3 regions of the Janthinobacterium sp. 13 genome follow, and region 2 is predicted to be linked to each of the others. Evidence: predicted binding sites of a transcription regulator. Region 2 holds the regulator's gene; each other region holds the start of a gene.
What was found. Region 2 encodes FNR, which switches genes on or off when oxygen is low (the NO sensors DNR and NnrR bind a similar motif). Its sites were predicted from a motif close to TTGATNNNNATCAA; they were not measured.

Region 1 (6,975 bases), 750 kb from region 2:
AGTCGGGTCGGTGAATATCGCGCCTCGGCGCGTGGCTGGTCTTTGATGGTCATATGCGGGATGGTTGTCGGCAAGGGAGAGACAGGCAATGCTGCGCCCAGTATAGGCAGCAATGGCTGGCGTGGCAACGATTAGCGATGCTGCGCTGCGCAAGACGGGGAGCGGAAAACAGCCGGCGGCAGAGTAACCGCCGGCCAAGCCCGTCACGTCATGCGTGGCGGGCCAGTTTCATGCGCGGCTCAGGCGCGCAAGGTGGACAGGATAGGCTGCAGCACGGCCGCGCCCAGGGCGGCGCTGCGGGCACCGCTCCAGCCCGTTTGCGGGTCGGGATCGTTGGCATTGTCCTTGAACGGCAATTCCAGGGTCAGCGACAGGCAGCCGAAGGCGTGGGTGATGTGGGGCGAACCCATGGTCAGTACTTCCGGCGTGAACGGGCCGTCTTCGTAGCCGTGCTCATCCTGGAAGTCGGGGCTGGCCACCTTGAAGTCGGCGATGAAGCGGTCTTGCTCGGCCTTCTGTGCTGGCGTGAAATTTTCCAGCGCATCGCTGCCGGCCACGAAGACGTAAGGCAAGCCTTCGTCGCCATGCACGTCGAGGAACAGGTCGCAGCCGATTTCATGCATTTTCTGTTTCACCAGGAATACTTCCGGGCTGCGCTCCATCGTCGGCGTCATCCATTCGCGGTTCAGGTTGGCGCCGGCTGCGTTGGTGCGCAGGTTGCCATGCACGGAACCGTCCGGGTTCATGTTCGGCACCACGTAGAAGACGGCGTCTTGCAGGCACTGGCGGGCGAATGGATTGGCCTGGTCCAGCAAGGCTTCGAGCATGCCTTCGACAAACCATTCCGCCATCGTTTCACCGGGATGCTGGCGCGCGATGACCCAGACTTTCTTCTCGGCATCGGCGTCGCCCACCACCAGCAGATTCATGTCGCGGCCTTCCACGGTGCTGCCCAGGTCGATCAAGCGCACCAGCGGCGACGCTTGCGCGCTGTCGATCAGGGCCAGGTGGCGGTCCCATGGGTACGGCTCGAAATAGGCGTAGTACACGCTTTCCTCTTCCGGCGTGTGTTCGATGGTCATCACCGTGCCGTCAAAGCTGGTGGGCACGCGGAACCAGGTTTCGCGGTCGTAGCTGGCCACGGCCTGGTAATCTTTCCAGCCGTCCGGGTAGGCCGACTTGCCTGCGTTCATGAAGCGGATCGTGCACGCCTCGCCTTGCGCGCCTTGCAGGCGGAAGTAAAACCACTGCGTGATGTCGGCGTGGGAATCCTTGCGGATGTTCAGCTCGATGGATTGGGCATCGTCGGCGCGCAGCACCTCGATCGCGCCGGCGTCGAATTGCTGGCTGATTTTAATGGTCATGAGTGTTCCTGATAAAAACGTATGGGTTTTGCATCGTGTGCAATGGCGCGATGATACCTGTTTTGCGGTGGACTTTGTGCTGGCGCAAACGATGACGGACGCGCTTTGCTAACGTGATAGCTCCGACACGGGGAGGCCATCATGGATGACAACGGCAAACACATACGCGAACTGGAAAAGAAAATCAGCGCCCTCAGCGACGCCCTGGCGCACCTGGGCAAGGGCACGACCTTGCAGGAATTGCTGCGCATCATACGTTTCCCCGGCTATACGACGCCGGCCGAATTCACCTTCAATGTCGCCATCCTCGACACCATGCTGGTGCAGGCCAATGCGCTGGAAAAGCTGGGGCAGGATTTATTGGCAGGGGCGAAACAGGTGGTCGCAAAACAGTGAGCGCAGGCACTGACGTATTCCTGAGCGCCTGAAAAATGGCCAGGGCCGCAGGCAGTATGAATGGACGCCCAGGCCCTGCAACGCTGCCATGGACGTGTTGTCAGGTGTTCAGGCCGCCGAAACGTTCGTAGAACCACGGCTCCACATCGGGCGCCTGCGCATCTTCGCGCCGCAAGGTGGCCAGGATATGTTTCTCGGCCGCCGCGTACGTGATGCGGTACAGGTCGCGGGCCAGCGCATACGCCTGCGTGCCGGGCCATGGTTCGGGCAGCAGTTCGACGGGCAGTTGCGGGTCGTGCAATTGCACGCGGCGATAGGCGTGCGTCAGCAGCGAGCGGATGACGAACGCTTGCTCTGCATCGAACACGGGCGCTTCTTGCAGCAAGGTCAGCAGGGGCTGGAAACTGGCGATGAATTTCTGGTAGCCGGCCATTACTTCCGATAAATCCCAGCAGTCGCCCACCATGTCGCGCAGGGGGCGCGTGCTGACGCCCGGCAATTCCGTGGTGTGGCAGACATACAGCTTGCCCTGCACCTCGTTGCGCACGAGGATATCTTCCAGCGCCTCCGTATTGCTGGCCGGATGGCCAAAGATGCCGGGAGAGATCAAGCCATAGCCCGCCCACAATAATTCCTTGCGCAGCGCCCCCCGCTCGGCGGCGCCGATGCTGCCGGCCGGCCCGATCACCAGGGTCCAGCTGCCATCCCAGTGCACGACCAGCGGCGCATAGATGCGGCGATAGGCGCGCTCGAAGCGGGCCAGCGCCTCCGGGCGTATCGTATAGGCGCTGCGGCGGCCGTCGCGCTGCGAGCTGAGCCAGCCTTCCTGCGCCAGGCGGAACACGCTGGTGCGCAATAAACGGTCATTCACGCCAAACGGCGCCAGCAGTTCGATCAGGCTGCCCAGCCAGATGGCGCCGCCGCGCGGCACGATGGCGTCGCCAAAGATGGTCATCACCAGGGACTTCGAGCGCGGTGGGTCGCTTTCCAGGAAATCGGCTATCCATGCCGTGCAGCGGGTGTTCTTCATGTGGTTCCGGTCTGGCCGTGTTGCGGTCGGTTCAATAAAAGCAGCAGTTTACTTGGCTGCGCGGGTAGCGCGGCAATAATTTGTCGGAAGCGCTGGTGGCGCTCCGCAGTGTTTTCTCATAAGCAATATCATACGCACAAAAAAGCTGCACAAGATACGAATTTTTAAAATGATTCATATCAAGTGTATGCAAATCGTTTTTTGTATCGTATTATCTGTTCATCGCACCGCGTTGCTGCGCAAAATCAAAGACATGGGAGACAGATCATGTACGCACAAATGGTTGAAACCGGCCTCAAGAACGTTCGTTCCCTCGACGACATGGGTCAAGAAGAGCGCGCTTTCCAGGCGCGTATCGACGAAGGCATCAAGATCGAGGCCAAGGACTGGATGCCGGATGCTTACCGCAAGACCCTGATCCGCCAGATTTCGCAGCACGCGCACTCGGAAATCGTCGGCCAATTGCCTGAAGGCAACTGGGTCACGCGCGCGCCCACCCTGAAACGCAAGTCCATCCTGCTGGCGAAGATCCAGGACGAAGCCGGCCACGGCCTGTACCTGTATAGCGCCGCGGAAACCTTGGGCGTGTCGCGCGACGACTTGCTGGCCGCCTTGCATTCGGGCAAAGCCAAGTATTCCAGCATCTTTAACTATCCCACCCTGTCGTGGGCCGACATGGGCGCCATCGGCTGGCTGGTCGACGGTTCCGCCATCATCAACCAGATTCCCCTGTGCCGTTGTTCCTACGGTCCGTATGCGCGCGCCATGATCCGCGTCTGCAAGGAAGAATCGTTCCATGCGCGCCAGGGCTACGACATCATGATGTCGCTGTGCAAGGGCACGCCTGCGCAGAAAGCCATGGCGCAGGATGCGCTGAACCGCTGGTGGTGGCCGTCGCTGATGATGTTCGGCCCGTCCGACGCCGCTTCCGTCAACAGCGCCCAGTCGGCGCAATGGCGCATCAAGCTGTTCTCGAACGACGAATTGCGCCAGCGCATGGTCGACCAGACCGTGCCGCAAATCGAATACTTGGGCTTGACCGTGCCCGATCCCGACCTGAAATTCAATGCGGAAACGGGCCACTATGAATTCGGCGAGATCGACTGGTCCGAGTTCAACAATGTCTTGAAGGGCAATGGCCCGTGCAACCGCGAACGCCTGCAAACGCGCGTGAAAGCGTATGAAGACGGCGAATGGTTCCGCGATGCCTTGCTCGCCTACGCCGACAAGCAAGCCGCTAACGAAAAAGCGGCAGCCTGAAAACATCTATAAAAGGGGATAGCAACATGAGCAAAGAATGGCCTTTGTGGGAAGTTTTCATCCGCAGCCAGCACGGCCTGGCGCACAAGCATGTGGGCAGCCTGCACGCTTCCGACGCCACCATGGCGGTCAACCATGCGCGCGACGTCTACACGCGCCGCAATGAAGGCGTGAGCATCTGGGTGGTGCGCGCGGCCGATATCGTCGCCAGCAGCCCCGGCGACAAGGGCGCCCTGTTCGAACCGTCGAACAGCAAGGTGTACCGCCATCCCACCTTCTTCCCGATGCCGGAAGAAGTCAAGAATCTGTGATGGGAGCGCCTGCAATGGATGACAAGGTCACTCAACAAAAGTTCGATTACCTCCTGCGCCTGGGCGACAACGCCCTGATCCTCAGCCAGCAGCTGTCGCAGCTGTGCGGCAAGGGCCCGGCGCTGGAAGAGGACATGGCGCTGACCAACGTGGCGCTGGACTTGCTGGGCCAGACGCGTTTGTGGTTCAGCTATGCGGCCGAACTGGAAAATGCGGGCCGCGACGAGGACGACATCGCCTTTTTGCGCGACGCCCACGATTTCAAGAATTGCCTGCTGGTCGAACAGCCGAACGGCAATTACGCCGATACGATGATGCGCCAGTTCTTCTTCGACAGCTGGCACTATTTCCAGCTGCTGGAACTGACGAAATCGACGGATGCGCGCATCGTCGAGGTGGCGCAAAAGTCGATCAAGGAAGTCACGTACCACTTGCGCCGCAGCGGCGATCTTGTCGTGCGCCTCGGCGACGGCACGGCGGACAGCCACGCCAAGACGCAGGCCGCCGCCGACAAGCTGTGGATGTACACGGGCGAAATGTTCAAGTACGACGCCGTCGACCAGGCCATGGTCGCCGCCGGCATCGCGCCGCCATCCGACATCCTGCGCCAGGCGTTCCTGGAACACGTGGCCGAGATCTTCGCGGAAGCGACGCTGGCCATGCCGGCGCCCGACGCCTGGATGCAAAAAGGCGGCAAGCAGGGCACGCACACGGAACACCTGGGCTTTATTCTGGCCGAGATGCAGTTCCTGCAGCGCGCCTATCCTGGGGCGGAGTGGTAATGAACACGGCCGCGGCAGCGCTGGACGCCGCCCAGGTCTGGGCCTGGCTGGGCGACGTGCCAGACCCGGAAATCCCCGTCATTTCGGTGGTGGACCTGGGCATCGTGCGCGCCGTCGAAGTCACCGGCGGCGACGCCTGTACCGTGACGATCACGCCCACGTATTCGGGCTGCCCTGCCATGCAGGTGATCGCCGACGCCGTCACGGATGCCTTGCGCAGCCATGGCGTGGACAAGGTGACGCTGGTGAACCAGCTGTCACCCGCCTGGACGACGGACTGGATGAGCGAGACGGGCAAGGCCAAGCTGAAAGGCTATGGCATCGCCCCGCCGCAGCAGCAGGTGATCGACATCAGCGGTTTGCGTGGTGGCGTCAAGCGCCAGCCCATGCCGAAACTGGACGTGATCTGCCCGAATTGCGGTTCCACGCATACGCAGCTGACCAGCCAGTTCGGCTCCACGCCGTGCAAGGCCCTGTACAAATGCCTGGATTGCCGCGAACCGTTTGACTACTTCAAGTGCCACTAAAAAAATCAGGCACACGTTCCGAAGAAACTGGAGATGAAGCATGAGTAAATTTTATCCGCTGTGCGTGGCCAACGTGCGCAATGAAACGCGCGACACCATCGCCGTCACGTTCGACGTGCCAGCCGAGTTGCAGCAGCAGTTCCGCTTCCAGCAGGGCCAGCACCTGACCCTGCGCGCCCATATCAATGCGGAAGACGTGCGCCGCTCGTATTCCATCTGTTCGGCGGTGCAGGATGGCACCCTGCGCGTGGCCATCAAGCGCACGCCGGGCGGTGCCTTTTCCACCTGGGCGAACGATACCCTGAAAGCCGGCGCCACCATCGAGGTGATGCCGCCCATGGGCCACTTTAACGTGCCGCTCGACTGCGTCAATCGCAAGCACTACCTGGCGTTTGCGGCCGGCAGCGGCATCACGCCCATCCTCTCCATCATCAAGACGACCCTGCTGACGGAGCCCCTGAGCCGCTTCACCCTGTTCTACGGTAACCGCGCTTCGTCGTCCGTCATCTTCAAGGAAGAATTGACGGACTTGAAGGATGTGTACCTGGAGCGTTTGAACCTGGTCTACGTGATGAGCCGCGAACAGCAGGACATCGAACTGTTCAACGGCCGCATCACGCAGGAAAAATGCGAGCAGTTCCTGCAGCACTGGATCAAGATCGAAGACTATGACAACGCCTTCATCTGCGGCCCGGAAGACATGATGCTGGGCGTTTCCGCCGCCCTGCAGGCAGCCGGCATGCCCAAGCAGAATATCAAGATCGAGCTGTTCGCCGCCAGCATCCCGAAAAATGCCCACAAGCCGCGCGCCCAGCTGGCTGCGGACGCCGTGCAGGAAACGGAAGTGACCGTCATCCTGGATGGCAACCACACGACCTTCACGATGGACAAGGACAAGGAGTCCATCCTCGACGCGGGCCTGCGGCAGGGTATCGACATGCGCTACTCGTGCAAGGGCGGCGTGTGCTCGACCTGCCGCTGCAAGATCCTCGACGGCAAGGTTGAAATGGACGTCAACTACGCGCTGGAAGACTATGAAGTGGCGCGCGGCTTTGTCCTCAGTTGCCAGAGTTTTCCGGTTACTGACAAAGTCGTGGTGGACTTTGACCAAGCCGAATAACCCAACTGCCACTGCCGGGGTCAGACCCGACGGGTCTGACCCCAGATTTCCGCTGTGGGTTGATAACTAAAATAGCGAGACGCCATGACCTACCAAAACATCCTCTTCACCATCGAGCAGGGCATCGCCACGCTCACCCTGAACCGTCCCGACAAGCTCAATAGTTTTACGCAAGCCATGCACGA
Region 2 (6,975 bases):
CTGTATCCGGGCCTGGGCAACTATGCCGGCAGCCTGGGCTGGAAATCGACGGGCCAGTACGAGGAAGAGCTGAAGAAGGCGGAAGCCGACTACGGTCCCCTGTTCAACAAGTACCTGAGCCAGGACTTGAAGACGGTGGCCGCCGATCCGCAGGCGCAAGCCATCGGCCAGCGCCTGTTCCTGACCTACTGCGCGCAATGCCACGGTTCGGATGCGCGCGGCAACAAGGGCTTCCCCAACCTGACGGACAAGGACTGGCTGTATGGCGGCGAACCCGACATCATCAAGACCACCATCATGCACGGCCGCAATGGGCAAATGCCACCGATGGGCGCCGCCCTGGGCTCCGAAAAGGATGTCGAGAACGTGGCCCATTATGTGCTGAGCCTGTCCGGCTCGACCTCGGATCCCGTCAAGTCCGTGCTGGGCAAGGCCAAGTTCGGTGCCTGCATGGCCTGTCATGGCGCCGATGCCAAGGGTAACCAGATGCTGGGCGCGCCGAACCTGACGGACAAGACCTGGCTGTACGGCGGCAGCGCCGACACCATCATGGAAACCGTACGCAAGGGACGCAGCAACACCATGCCGGCCTTCAGCGATTTCCTCGGCGAATCCAAGGTACACGTGCTGTCGGCGTATGTCTGGAGCCTGTCGAATCCGCAGGCACCCGCAAAGTAAAAATGGAACCTCAAGTCATCAAGATGTATGCGGCCCGCGAGCAAATCTACCCTCGCGAGGCCAAAGGACGCTACGCTACCTGGCGATGGGTATGCGTATGGCTTACCCAGCTCGCGTTCTACGGCTTGCCGTGGTTGACCTGGAATGGCAGGCAAGCCCTGCTGTTCGATTTGACCACGCGCAAGTTCTACATTTTCGGCGTCGTGCTGTGGCCCCAGGATTTCATCTATCTGGCGGCCCTGCTGATCATCTGTGCGTATTTGTTGTTCCTCGTCACGGCCATTGCCGGGCGGGTGTGGTGCGGGTTCTCTTGCCCGCAAACGGTATACACGGAAATTTTCCTGTGGGTCGAACGCCGCATCGAGGGCACGCGCAGTGCGCGCATGGCCCTCGACAAGCAGGGCCCCTCCGTGCGCAAGGCGTTCAAGAAGACGGCCAAGCACCTGGTATGGGGCGCCATCGCCCTGTGGACGGGCTTTACCTTTGTCGGCTACTTCACGCCGATCAAGGAACTGGCGCAGTCGGTGACCACGCTGAACTTCGGTCCCTGGGAATGGTTCTGGGTCTTGTTCTACAGTCTGGCAACCTACGGCAACGCGGGCTGGCTGCGCGAGCAGGTGTGCAAATACATGTGCCCCTACGCGCGCTTCCAGAGCGCCATGTTCGACCAGGACACCCTGATCATCACCTACGATGCCAAGCGCGGCGAACCACGTGGCGCCATGAGCAAGAAGGCCGGCAACAACGACAAGCTGGGCGATTGCATCGACTGTACCCTGTGCGTGCAGGTGTGTCCGACCGGTATCGATATCCGTAACGGCCTGCAGTATGAATGCATCGGTTGCGCCGCTTGCGTCGATGCCTGCAACAGCGTGATGGACAAGGTCGACCGGCCACGGGGACTGGTACGCTACAGTACCGACCATGCGATGGAAAACAACTTCAATTCGAAGCAGATACGCCAGCGCGCCATGCGCCCGCGCGTCTTGATCTACACGTCCATCCTGGCCCTGATCATCATCGCCGTGTGTACTTCGCTGGCCCTGCGCACGCCCCTGAAAATGGACGTGATCCGCGACCGCGGTTCGATGGGACGCGAAGTGGAAGACGGCATGATCGAAAACGTCTACCGCCTGCAGATCATGAACACGTCGGAGCAAAGCCAGCATTTCAAAATCAGCGCTTCCGGCTTGCCGGGCCTGACCTTGCTGACGCGCGAAGAAGTGACCTTGCAGCCGACGGAAACGCTGGGTTGGCCGATCCGCCTGCGCGTGCCGCACGGCGTGGGAGAGAAGGGCTCGAACAAGATTGCGATCGAATTGCAATCTCTGGACGACCCATCGCTGCATGTGCGTGAAAGCGCGGTATTCATCGTGCCACGTTAACAAGGAAAGGCGGACGGGGACCGGGTGCCCTCGCCGCCGCCACGAAGTTGCAGGAAGGCCGGTCCCCATGCGGGGACTGGCTGATTAAACAGGAGAAATACCATGTCCGACAGTCTGAAACTGCAAGCACCCGTTGCACCGTGGTACAAGCATCGCTGGCCATGGCTGCTGATGATCGGCCCCGGCCTGTCCGTGGTCGTCGGCAGCTTCATGGGCTATATCGCGTTTACGCAGCCCGATGCGCTGGTGGTGGGCGATTATTACAAGCAGGGCAAGGCGATCAACCAGGATTTGAAGCGCGACACGATCGCCAGCGACCTGGCGATGGATACGCGCCTGTCGTATGACGTCGCTGCAGCGCGCCTGACCGGTTCCGTGCACAGCTTCGGCAAGGCCTATCAGGCGCCTTTGCAGTTGCACCTGGCGCATGCGACCCTGCCGGAAAAGGATATCAAGGTGCTGGTGCAGCCCGACGCAGCCGGCAATTTTTCCGTGGCGCTGCCGATGCTCGAGCGCAGCCGCTGGCAAGTGCTGGTGGAAAACGACAAACGCGAGTGGCGCCTGTCCGGCATCTGGACCTGGCCCCTGCAACGCAGCATCGCGCTGCATGCGGACGAGGAACTGTAAGTCTTATTTGCAGACGTCCGTGCCAGCCGTAATGGCTTTTAACTTGGCCGGCTGCAGGATTTCAATTTCCCGGTTGGAGACGCGCAGCCAGCCTTCCTTCTTGAACTTCGACAGCAGGCGGCTGACGCTCTCGATGGTCAGGCCCAGGTAGTTGCCGATTTCCTCGCGCGACATGCGCAGCTGGAAATTGCTGCCCGAATAGCCGCGCGCTTCATAGCGCGACGCCAGGTTGACGATGAAGGCGGCAAAGCGCTGCGTCGCCTGCATATTGCCCAGCAACAGCATGACGCTTTGCTCGCGCGTGATTTCCTGGCTCATCATGCGGTGGAAATGGCGCAGCAGGGTCGGCATGTTGCCCAGCAATTGTTCCAGGCTGGAAAACGGGATTTCACACACTTCGCTGTCTTCCAGCGCCACCGCGTTACAGTGGTGGCGGTCGGCGCTGATGGCGTCCATGCCCAGCAGTTCACCCGCCATCTGGAAGCCCGTCACCTGCTCTTCGCCGCCCGGATTGATCTGGTACGTCTTGAAATGCCCTAGGCGGATCGCATACAGGTTCTGGAACGAGTCGCCGATACGGAACAGCGAGGCGCCGCGCACGATCTTGCGGCGGCGGCCGATGATCTGGTCCAGCCTGTCCATGTCGCCCACATCGAGGCCCATCGGCAGGCACAATTGATGCATGCTGCAGGTCGAGCATCGCGCACGCAACGCCTCCACGTTCACGGTGGGCAAGGTTGGAGTGAGTAGCGCTTCAGTCATGTCGGTACCTTTTAGAAAATGCAACAACAAGTTTACTGCATACAGCCGCATACAGGGTTGCCGTATGCCAATTTCACCGTAAATTCGGCGAATAAACGACGTCCAGCCTTTAATTATATGGCAACATCGTCAAAAGCCCGCACGGGGCGGGCAATTTGCGCGGCGGCGCTTGCCAAGCTGGGGCATTGATAGGAAAATTCCTGACAGCATTATCTGCCGCCTGTGCCGCCCGGTACTGAAAAGGAAATCATGAAGCCTCTCGGCATTAAAGCAAAAGTCGCGCTGGCCACCAGCCTGACCTCGATCGCCATGATCGCGCTGGTCACCATGATCCAGGTGCAGCACATGCGCGACGACTTCACCCGAGTACTGCTGAGCCAGCAATCGTCCCTGATCACCCGCACCGCCGCCGAACTCGACGACAAGCTGGGCATGCTGCTGCAGATCGTCACCCTGACGGCCCGACAGCAGCCGCCGGAATTGATCGCCCGGCCCGCCCAATTGCGCGAATACTATTCGCGCCGCTCGATGCTGGTGCTGTTCGATGACGTGCTGGTGCTCGACGCGCATGGCGCCGTCGTGGCCGACATGCCGGAGGTGGCGGGGCGCGCCGGCATCAACGTCGCCGAGCGCGAGTATTTCCAGACCGTCCTGCGCACGCGCCAGCCCATGATCACCGAACCGATGCTGGGCAAGTCGAGCGGCATGCCCATCGTGCAGATGGTGGCGCCCGTGCTGGCCGCCGATGGCCAGGTGGCCGGCGTGGTGATCGGCGTGCTGCGCCTGTACAAGGACAACCTGCTGGGCCGCCTGCGCTCGGAAAAGATCGGCAAGAGCGGCTATTACTTCATCCTCACGCGCGGCGCCGTGCCGCGCTACGTGCTGCACCCCGATACCAGCCGCTTGCTGCAACCGCGCAAGCCGAACGCCAACCTGACGACGACCCAGCTGCTGAAGGAAGATGGCGAAGGCAGCATGGTCAGCACCAACAGCCGCGGCATCACGGCCGTCAACAGCTTCAAGCGCCTGAAATCCGTGAACTGGCTGCTGGCCGCCTCGCTCCCCGTCGAGGATGCATTCGAACCGTTCGATGGCGTGCTGTACCGGCTGGTGCTGTGGAGCATCCTCGCCTCGCTGCTGGCCGCCTTCGTGCTGGGCTGGGTCACCGTGCGCCTGCTGTCGCCGCTGGTGCGCCTGCGCGACACCCTGCAAGCCCTGCGCACCAGCGGCAGCCGCTTCACGCCCGTGCCGGTACAGCAACGCGACGAGATCGGCGAACTGACGGAAGCGTTCAACGGCCTGATGAGCGAACGCGACCGCCTGCAGCAGGAACTCGAATCGCGCGCGGCGGAGCTGGAACAGGAACGCGACCGGGCCGAGGCGGCCAACCGCGCGAAGAGCGATTTCGTGGCCAACATGAGCCATGAAATCCGCACGCCCCTCAATGCCGTGCTGGGCATGGTGTATTTGCTGGGCAATACCAGGCTCGACACGGAACAACGCAAGTATCTGACCATGGTCAGAGTGGCGGGCCAGTCGCTGCTGGGCATCCTCAACGACGTGCTCGACTATTCGAAGATCGAGGCGCGGCGCATGGAATTGTCACCCGTCGAATTCGACCTCGACGAAGTCATGAATACCCTGGCCACGACGATGACGATGAATGCGGGCGAAAAGGAGCTGGAACTGGCCATCGCCGTCGAGCCCGACGTACCGCGGCGTCTCGTGGGCGACGCCCAGCGCCTGCAGCAAATCCTCGTCAACCTGGCCGGCAACGCCATCAAGTTCACGGAGAGCGGCGAAGTGGTGGTGGCCGTCAGCCTGGCCGAGAACGAAAACGGCCGCGCCTGGCTGCGCTTCGAGGTGCGCGACACGGGCATCGGCATGACGGAACTGCAGCAACAGCAGCTGTTTGCCGCGTTTTCCCAGGGCGACCAGAGCATCACGCGGCGCTTCGGCGGCACGGGCCTGGGCCTGGCCATCAGCAAGCAGCTGATCCACATGATGGGCGGCGACATCGCCGTCGCCAGCAGCGAAGGCAAGGGCAGCCGCTTCTGGTTCAGCGTGCCCTTCGAAATGCTGGCGCAGCCGGCCGAAACGCGGCGCACGCCGGCGCTGGGCCAGCTGCGCCTGCTGGTGGCCGACGACAACCGCACCACGCGCGAACTGATCGTCAAGCTGATCGAGGCGTGGGGCTGGCTGGCCGACGAAGTGGACTCCGGCTTTGCCGCCATCGAACTGTACCGCGAACGCCTGGCGCAGCAGCAACCGTACGACGTGGTGCTGGCCGACTGGCACATGCCCGTCATGGACGGTCTGGCCACGGCCAAGGCCATCCGCCAGGCGGCCAGCGGCCAGCGCCAGCCCATCGTGGTGATGGTCAACGCCTTCGCCCGCAACCACCTGGAAGAAATCTCCAGCGCGGCCGAGGCCGACGTCGTGCTGATGAAGCCGATCACGGGATCGAGCCTGTTCGACGCCCTGCACCAGGCGCTGATCGCCAAGGACGACGGCGGCGAGCAACGCATGCTGCACCAGCCGCTGGGCACGGAACTGGCCGGCGTGCATTTCCTGCTGGTGGAAGACAATCATTTGAACCAGGCCGTGGCGCGCGGCATCCTCGAACACATGGGCGCCACCCTGGACGTGGTGGGCGACGGCTTGCAAGCCGTGGAACGGCTGCGCACGGAAGCGCTGCGCTACGACATCGTGCTGATGGACATGCAGATGCCCGTCATGGACGGCTTCAGCGCCACCCACATCATCCGCACGGAACTGCGCTTGCACCTGCCCGTGATCGCCATGACGGCGGGCGTGCTGGCGTCCGAGCGCGAGCGCTGCATGACGGCCGGCATCAGCGATTTCATCGCCAAGCCCGTGGTGGTGGAAGAGATGATGGAAGTCATCCTGCGCCACCTGCCCAAGCGCCCGCAAGTACAGACGGCCGAGCCGGCACGCATCGCCGATGAGGAAGTGTTTTCCATGGCGCCGCTGATGCGCGTGATGGGACGCGATGCGAAGGGGCGCGGCGTGCTGCGGCGCATGGTGGAAGACGCGCTGAACAAGGGCATGACGCCCGTGCGCGACGCCGAAACGGCGTTGCAGGCGGGCCGCCACAGCGACGTGGCGCGCATCCTGCACAGCGTGCGCGGCTCCGTCGGCACCCTGGGCACGAAACGCCTGATCCGCGCCGCGTTCGCCACCGAGGAAGCCATCGATGCGGGCCGCCTGGACGAGGTGCCGGCGCTGCTGGCGCGCACGGCGCAGGAACTGGAACAGGCGCTGGCGGCGGCGGCCGATTGGTTGTCGCGCCTGCAGGATTAAATCAGGCGGGCACGCCCAGAATCACGCTGGACGCCTTGAAGATGGCCGTCACGTTGCTGCCGAGTTCGATGCCCAGGTCGGTGCTGCTCTGGTTGGTGATGATGGCGGCAATCGTGCCGCCGCGCGGCAGGTCCAGCACCACTTCCGTGTTGACGGCGCCCGTCTGCACGCGCGTCACGACCCCGGCCAGCTGGTTGCG
Region 3 (6,975 bases), 1.6 Mb from region 2:
GACCGGCCGGCGAAAACGGGCGGCCCTTGACGTAATTGATGGTGGTGTCGTCCACGCCGATGATGCCGGCGCGCGCGCCCGCCTCAATGGCCATGTTGCACACCGTCATGCGGCCTTCCATCGACAGGGCGCGGATGGCCGAGCCGCCGAACTCGATACAGTAACCCGTGCCGCCGGCCGTGCCAATCTTGCCGATGATGGCCAGCACGATATCTTTCGCCGTCACGCCGGCAGGCAAGGCGCCGTCGACCTGCACCAGCATGGATTTGGATTTCTTTTGCAGCAAGGTTTGCGTGGCCAGCACATGTTCCACTTCGGACGTGCCGATGCCGTGCGCCAGCGCGCCGAACGCGCCGTGCGTGGACGTGTGCGAATCGCCGCAGACGACCGTCATGCCGGGCAGGGTCGCGCCCTGCTCGGGGCCGATCACATGCACGATACCCTGACGCTTGTCGTTCATGTTGAAGTAGGTCAAGCCATAGTGCCGGGCGTTCTTGTCCAGGGTTTCCACCTGCAGGCGCGAGACCGGGTCGGCAATGCCGTCGACCCGGCTGGTGGTGGGCACGTTATGGTCGGCCACGGCCAGGTTGGCGGAAATGCGCCACGGCTGGCGGCCCGCCACGCTGAGACCATCGAAGGCTTGCGGGCTGGTGACTTCGTGCAGCAGGTGCCGGTCGATGTACAGAATTGTCGTGCCATCATCTTCGGCCCGAACAACGTGGGATTCCCAAAGTTTGTCGTAAAGCGTCTTCATCATGATTTATGCAGCGTTGCCACAGCCTGTGTTTAAGTGATCTGTCTACTGATCGGAGGGATCGGCAATGATTATGCCATATATTGTGCATTGCAGAACCAAAAGCCGCCCCAGCGTGGGATGGGCGATACAAAATTTGGCGCGCTTTGCGGATATGACGAAAAAATTGCTGATACGAAAATCCGCCAAAATGCCGGCGGGGCGAATAAAAATCGAAAAAAGCCGAAAAAAAAGCCCGCTGCAGAGGTCTGCAGCGGGCTGGATGTGAACTGGCCTGTGTTGTTAGGCAGCCATGCGCACACTTCCCCTGCAACCATCCATCAGGAAAGATAGGCCCACGACTAGCACCAGCTCGCCCTCGGCCGAGCGGGCCGTGCCCGTGATGCCTTCCACGGTGATGGCCGTCATCGGCTTGATCACGAGGTCGGCCGTGCCATCGACGGCTTCCACGGCGAGAATGTACGGCTGTGGCGCAGCGACAACAATGCCGACGCGCTCGCTGCACGACTCGTAGCCCAGCGAACCGGCCAGCGACCGCACGGGCAATGGACGGCCCTGGTCTTTCAGCACGGGCGCGCCGCCCACTTCCATGAAGGTTTCCGGCAATTCGACGACGCGCTGCACCACGGCCATCGGCAGCGCCAGCGCGGCGCCCGAGGTCGACACGAGCATGGTCGGCACGATCGACAGTTCGATCGGCAGGCGGATGGCAAATTTGGTGCCCTTGCCCAGCGCCGACTCGATGTGGATGGCGCCGCGGTTTTTCTCCACGGCCGTTTTCACCACGTCCATGCCGACGCCGCGCCCGGAGACGCTGGAGGCCACTTCCTTGGTCGAGAAGCCCGGCAGGAACACCAGCTGGAAGCATTCGTCGTTGCTCAACTGCGCGTTTTCGCTGATCAAGCCCTTTTGCTGGGCCTTGCTGCGCAGGAAGGCCGGGTCCATGCCCTTGCCGTCATCCTGCAGCACGATCATGACACTGTTGGCTTCCTGCCATGCCTTCAGTGAAATATACGATTTGGCGGGCTTGCCGGCAGCCAGGCGCGCTTCCGGCGATTCGACGCCATGGTCGAGCGAGTTGCGCAGCATGTGCACGAGCGGATCGTACAGGCTGTCGACCACCACGCGGTCGACTTCCGTCTCCGCGCCTTCGATGGTCAGTTCGACATCCTTGCCCAGATCCTTGGCCAGTTCGCGCACCAGGCGCGGGAATTTCTGGAACAGGCGGCCGACGGGCTGCATGCGCGTGGCCAGGGTGGCCCGCTGCAGTTCCGTCGAGTAACGCGAAGCGCGTTCCAGGGTTTCCGCCAGGGTCGCCATCAAGGTGGCGGCCTGGCCTTCGAATTTGAATTGCAGCAAGCGCTCGAGCAACACGGCAGCCTGGTTGGCGGCCTGCACGGATTCGCCGGCCACTTCCAGCAAGGCGTCGAGCTTGACGGCGTCGACGCGGATGCTGTCTTCCTTGACGGGCGCGGCATGGCGCACTTCCGGGCGCTCTTCGCGGCGTTCGGCGCCATCCCAGGCCTTGGCGGCCGGTTTGGCGGCGGCAGCAGCGGCAGGCGCGGCGGCCACGACGGCAGGCGCAGCGGCGACGGCGGACACCGGTGCGGCAGCCACGCGGCTGCCCTCGGGCACGACGGCGTTATACATGCCTTCCCAGTCCAGGCCATCGGCGCCGGCAGTGACCGCGACAGCGGCAGGCGCGGCTGCAAGCACTTCAGCGACCTCGGCAACGGGCGCGGCCGCTTCCGCCGCCACGGCGGCGGCAGGCGCAGGCGCGTCCATGCCCTTGCCTTCGATGGCGTTCGTCAGGATGTGTTCCAGCTCTTCCGGCATGGCCGGCAAGCTTTCCGGCGCGGCGCCGTTCGCCAGTTCCGTCAGCTGGTCGGCCACGAAACCGGACGCTTGCAGCGCCGCCTCGATGGCGATCGGCGTCACGGGCGCGGCGCCCGTGCGCAAGGCGTCGAACAGATTTTCCGTCAGGTGGCAGGCCGCCACCAGCGCAGGCAGGCCCATGAAACCGGCGCCACCCTTGATGGTGTGGAAGGAACGAAACACGGCATTCAGTGTTTCCTTGTTGTCAGGATCACGCTCGAGGCGCAATAAGTGCTCTTCAACATTAACCGCAAGATCCATCGCCTCAACGACGAAATCCTTGAGCATATCGTCCATTAGAATCCCAAATCCGCAAGAAGGTCGTCTACATTATCCTGGTCCAGCGCCACCGACGGCACGGACGGGCCCTGCATCAGCGGCACCGGCTTTTGCGCCAGTTTTTCGCGCACCTCGGCCGGCGCGTTGTCGCGCAGCAGCTGAGCCAGCTCGTTTTCCACCGTCTTGGTGATGTTGACCACTTTTTTGATCAACTGGCCCGTGATGTCCTGGAAGTCCTGGGCCATCATGATTTCCAGCAAGCGGGCTTTTTCCGCTTCCGTCGCTTCGGCAACGGCTTGCGCGAACTGGCGCGAATCGCCGGCCAGGGCCTTGAATTCTTCCAGGCTCAGCTTGCCGTCGAACAGCGCCGTCCAGCGGCCGTCCATGTCCTTGGCCTTCTTCGACAGCACGTCCTGTGCCGGCATGCCTTCGTCGAGCGTGTTCAAGACCTTGTTGGCGGCCTGTTCCGTCAGGGTGGCGACATATTCCAGGCGATCCTGGGCGTCGACGATCTGCGACGACGCTTCCGTCAACGCCTTGTCGTAGCCCAGTTCGCGCAGCGAATCGTGCAGCAGGCGCACGATGCCGCCCAGGCGCTCGAACATCGGCTTGTCGGACTGGTCGACCGGGTCGGCCGCTTCGCCAGGCGCGTCGGCGCCGGCCACGGGGGCCGCTTCCGCTGCGGCTGGCGCGGCAGCCACCGGCGCCGCTGCGGCTGCCGGTATGGCGGCGCTGGCCGACACGGAGTCGAACAGCGCGTCAAAATCGTCATCCGCGATCACGGCGGGAGCGGGCGCGGCGGCAGGCGCCGGCGTGGCTGCGGCCGCGCTTTGCGCGGATACTTCATCGAATAATGCATCGAAATCATCAGCGGCGTTGGTCATATCCCTGCTTCTCCATAATTTGTCAAAATTCCGCCTGAACTGTGCGTTTTACAGACTGATACCCACAATTTCTCGATTAAGATGATTTGAGGCAATACCGCTGCGATGGTGCGAGTGTAGCAGGGCGCCGCCCTGTTGGTAAATCTCAAAACGCGCTTCCTGGTGCAAAGCGGGTCCGCAAGAGCTTTTCCGCCAGGAAATAAGTGTTCCTGCTGTTGTATTTTGAAATACTACCATTGGCGTGCGTGCAAGACCACGCGCGACACAAGAAATCCTGCCCTCAAGCGCCTGCGCAACGGCGCCAGACGGACCCTGCCGCAGCTAAACACGATCTTTCTGCCAATGTTGTCTATACTGAAGGTGCAGTAGTATTGATAATTATCAAGTCTTTACATGAATACAATGCTGCCGCCACGTCTACAATAAGAGGCGTTGCGCGCGCTGAGTCACTGCCAAAGGACCTGCCATGTATAAGAAAATTCTGATCGCCACGGACGGCTCAACCGTCTCCAACTTGACGGCCTGTGCCGGCGTTGCCTTTGCCGAACAAATGCACGCCGACATCCTTGCCGTGTATGTGGCGCCCGAGTACCAGTACCCGGTGTACATCGAAATCATTCCGCCGAGCTATCCCAGCGAAGAGGAATACCGCGTCGCCATGCGCAAGGCGGGCGCCGACCACTGGCAACCCGTGCTCGACGCGGCTGCCAAGCGGGGCTTGCAAGCGACGGGATTGACGGCCTTTTCCGACAGCCCCGCCCTGAAAATCGTGGAAGTGGCGCAATTGCAGCAATGCGACCTGATTTTCATGGGTTCGCATGGCCGCAGCGGCTGGGGTCAGTTGCTGCTGGGCAGCGTGACCAACAAGGTGCTGTCGCACTCGAAATTGCCCGTGCTGGTACACAGGCTGATCAAGGAACCCCCGACAAAATAAGGGGTCACATGGCCACGGGGGCCGCCGCACCGGCACATCGCAAGAAAAGGCACAGTGCGGCCGCTTCGGTTAAAATGACAACGTTTCTCGTTTCTCAACATTTGATTGTCCGGTGACGGACAGAGCAGATTACACGCCACCAGATTGCCCGCCTATGATACGTATTGTGATTGCCGACGACCACACCATCATGCGTGAAGGATTGAAGCGCATCCTTGACGGCGCGCCGGATATCGACATCGTGGGTGAAGCCATCGACGGTTTTGAAGTACTCAACCATGTGCGCCAGGGCGGCTTCGACCTGTTGCTGCTCGACCTGTCGATGCCGGGCCGCAGCGGCGTCGACCTGATCCGGCAAATCCGCAGCGAGGCGCCCAAGCTGTCCATCCTGATCCTCACCATGCACGAGGAAGAGCAGTATGCGGTGCGCGCCATCCGCGCCGGCGCGCAAGGCTATCTGACCAAGGAAAGCGCGGGCACCCAGCTCGTGGGCGCCATCCACAAGGTGGCGTCGGGTCGTCCCTACATCAGCGCCGAGGTGGCGGAGCAGCTCGTGCTCAACATCATGATGCCGAATGAAAGCTTGCTGCATAAACAGTTGTCGGACCGCGAATTCGAAGTCTTTTCCCTGCTGGTGGCAGGCAAGTCGATCACGGAAATTGCCAACAACCTGCATCTGAGCGTCAAGACGGTGAGTACGCACAAGACGCGCATCATGCAAAAGATGGGCATGAGTTCGCTGTCTGAAATGGTCCAGTATGCCGTGGCGCACCGCCTGCTCTCCCCCTTCAAGACCTGAATACGGCGACGCGCGCCCGCGCGTCGACTGTAGGAACAATCCTACTTCATCTACCACAGCTCCTACTGCCATATTCAGCCACTGCTGATATTAATTGCATACGCTTGTTGGCATACTGAAACCAGTAATCAAGTTGCTGGAAAGTTATTTCATCACACAGCAAGTCTTCAGCGAATTGAGCATTACCTGCCCGAACGCGCGCCGCCGGCCCACGCCTGCCCGCCGTCCCGTGCACCCCGTCATTCAACTCTGAACTACCTGTCACCAGGAGATGAACATGCTGTCCACGCAAATGCCCGACACCCGCGCCGCCTCACCATCGCTGGCCCCCTCCGCTCCGATGGAAGCGGGACGCCAGCGCCAGGGCCGGCTCTGGTCGAACCTGAAGGAGGTGTGCGACCTGCTGCATATCTCCAGCGCCTGCACCATCGCCGCCGACGAACTGCTGTTCCAGCACGTGCAATTCAAGACGGGCCAGCGCGTGCACACGATCGGCCAGCCGTTCGACACCCTGTACATCGTCAATTCGGGCTTCCTGAAAACCGTGCTCATCGATGAATTCGGCAATGAGCAGGTGCTCAGCTTTCCCATGAAGGGCGACATGCTGGGCGTCGACGGCATCCATTCGCGCCACTATTCCTCGGAAGCGGTGGCCCTGTCCGACTGCGACCTGATCCTGCTGCCGTTCAAGAAACTCACGGCGCTGGGTCGTGTCCACCTGGAACTGGAAAATGTCATGTACGGCGTGATGAGCCGCGAACTGGTGCGCGAGCAAGCCATGATCGGCATGCTGGGCGCCCTCAGCGCCGAAGCCCGCGTGGCGCGCTTCCTCGTCTCGCTGGCCGACCGCTTTGCGCAGATGGGCTATTCGAGCAAGCTGTTCAACCTGCGCATGACGCGCCACGAAATCGGCAGCTACCTGGGCCTGACCCTGGAAACGGTCAGCCGCACCTTGTCCGCCTTCAATGAAATCGGCCTGATCACGGTTGACCAGCGCACCATCGGCATCAAGGATCCGGACGCCCTGAAAACCCTGCGCCGCCTGCCGCCGTCGCGTTCGCGCGCCAAGCAGCTGGCCGCCGCCAAGCTCAAGGCCGACACCACCGCGGCCGCCAGCGCCTCGGCGCAATTGCTGGCCACCATCTAGCCCCATCCCGATTTCCTCAAGCTTGGCACAGGCTTGACCCGGCCAAGGCGCACTGCCTTGCCGGGTCTTTTTTGCTGCCGCCCCCTTCCGCGCCGCGCCAGCGGCCGCCTTTGCGCAGCACTCTCTCCCACGCTGCCGTCCCACCGTAAAAAAGCGCGGATTCCGCACAAATAAGCCTTGCTTTTCGGGCCACATTCAACAATAATGCAAATACGAATCATTCTCAACTGAGACAAAGAAAGCCCAACATGCAAAGCTCAAAACCAGCCTTGATCCAGGATGCCGCTACCGCCCACGTCCGTC

Region 1: the regulator FNR is predicted to act here: its motif matches at 2,960-2,973, upstream of paaA (1,2-phenylacetyl-CoA epoxidase subunit PaaA).
Region 3: the regulator FNR is predicted to act here: its motif matches at 4,164-4,177, upstream of CLU94_RS20550 (universal stress protein).

The regions. Positions count from the first base shown of each region.
Region 1 covers NZ_PEEQ01000001.1:3,826,468-3,833,442, forward strand. The annotation lists gene CLU94_RS16775 (M14 family metallopeptidase) at 240-1,364, opposite strand; gene CLU94_RS16780 (hypothetical protein) at 1,506-1,760, shown strand; gene paaX (phenylacetic acid degradation operon negative regulatory protein PaaX) at 1,861-2,790, opposite strand; gene paaA (1,2-phenylacetyl-CoA epoxidase subunit PaaA) at 3,058-4,050, shown strand; gene paaB (1,2-phenylacetyl-CoA epoxidase subunit PaaB) at 4,077-4,361, shown strand; gene paaC (1,2-phenylacetyl-CoA epoxidase subunit PaaC) at 4,376-5,143, shown strand; gene paaD (1,2-phenylacetyl-CoA epoxidase subunit PaaD) at 5,143-5,670, shown strand; gene paaE (1,2-phenylacetyl-CoA epoxidase subunit PaaE) at 5,711-6,790, shown strand; gene paaG (2-(1,2-epoxy-1,2-dihydrophenyl)acetyl-CoA isomerase PaaG) at 6,875-6,975, shown strand, end outside.
Region 2 covers NZ_PEEQ01000001.1:3,075,766-3,082,740, reverse strand. The annotation lists gene ccoP (cytochrome-c oxidase, cbb3-type subunit III) at 1-678, shown strand, start outside; gene ccoG (cytochrome c oxidase accessory protein CcoG) at 681-2,063, shown strand; gene CLU94_RS13595 (FixH family protein) at 2,166-2,690, shown strand; gene fnr (fumarate/nitrate reduction transcriptional regulator Fnr) at 2,694-3,452, opposite strand; gene CLU94_RS13585 (response regulator) at 3,702-6,776, shown strand; gene CLU94_RS13580 (TOBE domain-containing protein) at 6,778-6,975, opposite strand, start outside.
Region 3 covers NZ_PEEQ01000001.1:4,673,316-4,680,290, reverse strand. The annotation lists gene leuC (3-isopropylmalate dehydratase large subunit) at 1-757, opposite strand, end outside; gene CLU94_RS20560 (chemotaxis protein CheA) at 1,037-2,926, opposite strand; gene CLU94_RS20555 (protein phosphatase CheZ) at 2,926-3,792, opposite strand; gene CLU94_RS20550 (universal stress protein) at 4,259-4,726, shown strand; gene CLU94_RS20545 (response regulator) at 4,881-5,525, shown strand; gene CLU94_RS20540 (Crp/Fnr family transcriptional regulator) at 5,866-6,672, shown strand; gene hemP (hemin uptake protein HemP) at 6,921-6,975, shown strand, end outside.